2 regions of the Sporosarcina sp. P19 genome follow, and region 1 is predicted to be linked to the other one. Evidence: riboswitches for the same ligand, from Rfam matches in the RefSeq annotation. Region 1 holds a riboswitch; the other holds the start of a gene.
The links. A riboswitch is a leader RNA that binds a small molecule or an ion and turns the genes downstream of it on or off. The one in region 1 is predicted to bind S-adenosylmethionine.

Region 1 (3,234 bases):
TCTTTGCGCAACGGTTCGAGATCGACTACGAAGCCCATGTCTTCAAGCATTTTTTGATCTTGATCATTTTCTTGACCGGCTGTTGTGAGATAGTCACCGATGAAGATAGAGTTTGCAGCGTAGAGGCCTAGTGGCTGCAGGCTTCGCAAGTTGACTTCACGTCCACCCGAAATACGAATTTCTTTGCTAGGGTTGATATAGCGGAATAGGCACAGGACTTTTATGCAGTAGCGTGGATCCAGTTCTGATGTCCCTTCTAATGGTGTTCCATCAACTGCATGCAGGAAGTTCACAGGTATTGAGTCTGCGTCCAGTTCGCGTAGGCTACGCGCCATGGAGATGATATCTTGCTTTGTTTCCCGCATGCCAACGATGACGCCTGAACATGGAGATATGCCCGCTTCTTTGGCCAACCCTACAGTGTTTACACGATCATCGTATGTATGCGATGTAGTTATACTTTCGTGATGCTCTGCGGATGTGTTCAAGTTGTGGTTGTAGCGATCTACGCCCGCCTCTTTCAAACGGGTTGCTTGGCCTGGCTTCAAAATACCTAGGCAAGCACATACCGTCATTCCTTTGTGTTTTTCTTTTATCTGCTTAACAGAATCAATGACTATGTCCAGTTCACTGTCACGCGGTCCCCGTCCACTTGCTACGATGCAATAGGTGCCCGCTTTATTAGCGGCAGCACGTTCTGCACCTTCTAGTATCTCTTCCGATTTCATCATCGCATACTTTTCGACAGGTGCTTTTGAAATGATGGATTGTGCGCAATAACCACAGTTCTCCGGACATAATCCTGATTTCGTATTGATGATCATATTCAGCTTTACCTTATTTCCGAAGTAATGTGATCGAATCGAGTACGTCGCGTGCAGTAATAATAGCAAATCTTCATCTGGGCTATTCAATATTGCGAGTGATTCCTCATCAGTTACTTCATGCCCTTCCAGTACTTGAGTAGCCAGCCTTTGGTAGTTCATTATAGCGTACGCCTCACTTTCAAGTGTTTTGAGATTCTAAACGCGAATATGCCTGACAGTACAGCCAGAATTAGATCTTTTGGCAACGGAGGCATCATCCATAGCCATGCGATCTTGTAGGTAAACACGTCTGGTGCAGCAGCCCACATCTTGTACGCAAAATACATCCAGCTTGTGCCTACTATATAGTTGATTGCCGTAGCGACCAGTGCCGCGGTTATATAAGCAGGCATGGTCTGACTTCGCTCGACAATCTTCCCGGCTACATAAGCTATTAAAATGAACGTAAGAATAAAGCCAAACGTCGGACTCAAGATCTGACCGAAGCCGCCTGAAAATTTAGCGAAGACCGGTGCACCTGCTAATCCTATTAACATATATACCGTCATAGATAACGCACCTAGACGACTGCCAAGTAATAGTCCTGATAAGATTGCGAAAAACGTTTGCAATGTAATAGGTACTCCACCAACTACTAAAAACGGCACAAAGGATGTAATATTTGCTCCAATCATCATTAATGACGCGAACATCCCACTGTATACAATGGTTAATGCACTAAACCTACTTACCGGTTGCCTCTCCGTTGCTGTCGCCATCATGTCACCTCTTTTATATTAGTTATCATAAAAACAATAATAGTTAACACACAATATGTCAACACCTTTTATTTTATAGTTAACCCATAAAAACAAATAAAAAAAGACTGCAGCAAAATGCTGACAGCCTACTTCTTCTCATCAATCTGTTCTTCTTTTTCTTTACGAAACAAAACGCTTGAGATCAAACCACTGAATATAGCAGCCGCAATTGTAATGTACACTCGCATATCATAAGCAACTTCTTCGTAATTGCTACCTATCATAATCCAAGCAATTGTACCTACAAGAACAGCGATTGGAAATGAGTATTTAAAGAATCGCATAATTCCTCACCTTTTCGAGTTGTTTCATTGATTTTAGCATATATATCGCAATTTCTCTATGCTCTAACTCCGCACTTCGAACTTCACCAAACATTCACTTGACGATATCCAACAAAGCCGCTATGATGTGGTTAGAATAATCTAAATAATTGAATAAGAAACATATCTTATCAAGAGAAGCTGAGGGACTGGCCCTTCGACGCTTCAGCAACCAGCCATATAGGCAAGGTGCTACTTCCAGCAGTCTGTCAAATTGACACTCTGAAAAGATGAGAGGGAACTAGTCATTGAGATTACAAAGCCTTCTAATATACTTGAAGGCTTTTTTTGATTAGAAAAAGCAAAGGGGAGATGGAATTATGTCATTGCTAGATAAACTACAAACAAACGTCTTAACGGCAGATGGTGCAATGGGGACGATTTTATATTCTTACGGAATTGATTACTGTTATGAAGAACTAAACGTAGAAAAGCCTGAAATTATAGAGCAGATTCACCAAGACTACATCGCAGCCGGCGCAGATATTATACAGACGAACACTTACAGTGCAAATGCGAACAAATTAGCTCGCTACGGATTAGAAAGTCGTGTAACGGAATTCAATAAAGCGGCCATTCAAATTGCAAAACGCGCAGCAGCACCTGGGGGACAATTTGTACTCGGTACAATTGGCGGCCTGCGTGGCATACGTAAAAGCGATGCTACATTGGATGAAATAGAAAAAGTCGTACTAGAACAAGCCAATGCATTATTGGCAGGTGATCCGGATGGTCTTCTATTGGAAACATATTACGACTTTGAAGAGTTATCATCTGTTGTGACAACGTTAAAGAAAATCACGGATGTTCCATTGATCGCACAAGTTTCTATGCATGATCCCGGCGTATTACAGAATGGGCTTTCATTAAATGATGCACTTCATCAACTTGAATCTCTTGGAGCAGATATCGTAGGTGTCAACTGTCGCTTAGGCCCTTACCACACGATTCAAGCATTCGATAATGTTACATTACCGGAAAAAGCATTTTTATCCGCATATCCAAACGCCAGTCTATTAGATGTGGAAGATGGGCGTATTGTCTATGAATCAGAAGCAGAATACTTCGGACGCGCTGCTGTATTACTTCGTGATCAAGGCGTTCGGTTGATCGGTGGATGTTGCGGGACAACACCTAAGCATATTAAAGCAGCGAAAACACAGTTAGCGCGACTTGCACCTATCACAGAAAAGGTCGTACATCCGGAAAAGCCTATCGTGATTCATGAAGCGGGACCTACAAAACATCAACCTCTTCATGAAAAAGCGAAAACAGAGCGTACGG
Region 2 (3,234 bases), on a different contig from region 1:
CATTCGTGCCAATTTATAAATATCTTCTTCCGGCACGCCCGTAATAGTGGAAACCTTTTGCGGATTGTAGTACTTTACATGTTCGCTGAGCGCTTCATGACCGATTGTGTACTGTTCCAAAAAAGCTTGATGGACTAGCTTTTCTTTATAAAGAACATGCATAATTCCGAGTGCAAGCGCTCCATCAGTTCCAGGTAGAATGGGAATGAACCAATCAGCCATGCGTCCAGTTTGGTTTTTATGGACGTCAATGACAATAGTTTTCGCGCCGTTTTTTTTCGCCTTTTGGGCAATCATGATTTGGTGCATATTGGTACTAACCGCATTGATCCCCCAAAAAATAAATAATTTCGTTTCCGTCATCTCTTCTGGATCCGTTCCATAACGCCCGCCCATTGTGTAATTGTAGCCGGCCTCGCCGGCGACTGAACAAATCGTCCGGTCCAGTTGACTGGAACCAAGGCGATTAAAGAAACGACGATCCATTCCTTTAGAACTGAGTTTTCCCATATTTGCATAAAAGCTGTAAGGAAGAATCGATTCTGGACCTTCTTCAGAAATTATTTTATTCCACTGATTTGTAATAGTTGTAATGGCCTCTTCCCAACTGATTGGAACGAATTGACCATCGCCTTTTTCCCCAATGCGTTTTAAAGGGGTTGTAATTCGATTTTGATCATAAATCCTTTCAGCCATATGCCGAACTTTGTTGCAAATACTTCCTTTTGTGACTGGATGTTCAGGATCACCTTCAATTTTAACAATTTTCCCGGCTTCTTTATGAATAAGCAATCCACATTGATCTGGACAATCAAGAGAACAAACCGAGGGAACGATACCATTTTCTACATCAATATACGATTGCATTACACAAGTCCTTTCTAACGATTTAATTTTGCAATTACAAAATTTACTATGAAATCCTAATATTATTGAAGCTTAATAATCGAATAATTATTAAAAATAGAGTACATCCATTGGGGTAGAGGAAAGCGTATGTTGAAGTGTAAATCAACCTTTTTTCTGATTTTGATGAAAAATACTCTATTAGTAAATTGACTCAAACAAATAGTTTATGTGAGTTAGTATACCATATTAGAGATAGTATATTTAGAAAGTTCCCATAATCAATTGACTTTGAATTAATTATTATGTACAGTAACTTCATTAGTTCAATTTTAATAATTTTCTACCAATTTCATATTATTTTCTATCGAGAGAAGTTGAGGGACTGGCCCAATGAAACTTCGGCAACATCATTGTGCCAAATCCAGCAAGCGTAGCTTGAGAGATAGAAAGAGGATCGCATATTTATATTGCGCTGGCGATAATTGCCAACTACTCTTTCCGTCTTTACGGGAAGGTTTTTTATTTTCTAAAGAAAATGCAAAATACATAAGCAGGAATGGAGAGTATTGATATGTTGGAGAAAATAGGGATTACAAAAAACTTAGGATGGGGCTTTTTCGGTGTTATGTTGTTCATGATGGGAGATGGAATTGAAGCGGGTTGGTTAAGTCCATTCTTAATTGAAAGTGGATTAACCATTCAACAATCAGCAGCTATATTCACAGTATACGGAGTCTCGATTGCGCTGTCTTCCTGGTTTTCAGGCGTCTGCGTAGATGTTTTTGGGCCGAAACGTACAATGGCAATTGGGTTAGCCGTCTATATTATCGGTACAGCAGGGTTTATTACATATGGTTTTTCAACGATGAATTATCCGGTTATGCTTCTGACTTATTTTATTAAAGGTTTTGGTTATCCGCTATTTGCTTATTCCTTCTTAACATGGGTCATTTATAAAACACCACAAAGTAAATTGAGTTCTGCTGTTGGTTGGTTCTGGTTTGTTTTTTGTGCGGGAATGATGGTACTTGGCGCGTGGTATTCAAGTGTTGCAATCCAACATTTCGGTTACATCAATACTATGTGGACATCTATATTCTGGGTATGTCTTGGTGCAGTTTTAGCTATAGTGGTCAATAAAGACAAGTTTGAAAAGAAAAAACTCGCAAACAAAAAAGAAGCAGTCAAAGAATTATTGAAAGGTATCACCATTTTGAAATCGAATCCGAGGGTTGCTGCAGGTGGGATTGTCCGCGTTATTAATAGCTTAAGCGTTTATGGATTCCCAGTATTCTTACCAATGCATATGGCACAGCACGGTATTGAAACAACTGCTTGGCTACAATTATGGGGTACATTTTTCTTAGGAAACATTATCTTTAATTTAGTGTTCGGCTTCATTGGAGATAAATTCGGCTGGAAAAACACAATTATTTGGTTTGGTGGTATCGGTTGTGCGATATTCACGCCACTATTATTTTATATACCAGTAATTACAAATGGCAGCATTGTTATGACGAGCATTGTCGGATTCATTTGGGGCGGTTTAGTAGCAGGCTACGTTCCGATTGGTGCACTAGTACCATCCGTGGCGGGTGAAGATAAAGGTGCGGCAATGTCCGTGTTGAATTTTTCTGCGGGTCTATCGACATTCGTAGCTCCTGCGATTGCCTTGACATTTATCGGGCTTGTTGGAGCAGAAGGGGTCGTGTGGATTTTCAGTGCTCTCTACTTAGTGAGTGCGATTATCGTTAAATTCATTCGTATACCGGAAGAAGAAGGTGGAAAGATAAAGGAGAAAACTTTGCTAGTTACCTCGTAAAATCACCTTGGGCTAGCCGGTGATTGACAAAGTCGTCGATAGATGAAATACTCACATTCAATTTGAAAAATAACATGCTATTGATCTAGATTGTAGGATATGTGGATAATTCTTTCTATCTTTTTGTTATAGATTAGAGGGACTTTTATTAATAGATGGAAAGAGATAAAAGATGATAGTATGGCGTAACAGGTGCCCAATCAAAAAGAGGTTAAAAACTATTTGGATTGTTTTCAACTTCCTTTAAAAAAGCAGATGTGTCGTTGGTTTTAGGGAAGTTGGGCACGCGCATTCATAATAAAGGAGATGTTCGCAATGGTTGAAAAGAATTTTGAAAAAGCAGCATTTGCAGGCGGATGCTTCTGGTGCATGGTGAAACCGTTTAAAGAATGGCCAGGCGTCCAAGATATCGTGTCAGGGTATATGGGCGGACATCTCGATAATCCAACGTATGAAGATGTAAAAAAAGGCACATCCGGTCATGTAGAAGTTGTTGAAATTACGTTTGATCCTGTCTTATTCCCATATGAGAAATTGCTCGAAGTATTCTGGCAACAAATCGA

Region 2: another riboswitch for S-adenosylmethionine. It lies ahead of CSV74_RS09100 (MFS transporter); the one in region 1 lies ahead of CSV74_RS08945 (bifunctional homocysteine S-methyltransferase/methylenetetrahydrofolate reductase).

The regions. Positions count from the first base shown of each region.
Region 1 is NZ_PDYR01000006.1:155,899-159,132, forward strand. It holds gene bioB (biotin synthase BioB) at 1-986, opposite strand, end outside; gene CSV74_RS08935 (biotin transporter BioY) at 986-1,585, opposite strand; gene CSV74_RS08940 (hypothetical protein) at 1,714-1,911, opposite strand; SAM riboswitch class I at 2,076-2,187, shown strand; gene CSV74_RS08945 (bifunctional homocysteine S-methyltransferase/methylenetetrahydrofolate reductase) at 2,271-3,234, shown strand, end outside.
Region 2 is NZ_PDYR01000007.1:15,072-18,305, forward strand. It holds gene CSV74_RS09095 (molybdopterin oxidoreductase family protein) at 1-867, opposite strand, end outside; SAM riboswitch class I at 1,208-1,298, shown strand; gene CSV74_RS09100 (MFS transporter) at 1,421-2,671, shown strand; gene msrA (peptide-methionine (S)-S-oxide reductase MsrA) at 2,987-3,234, shown strand, end outside.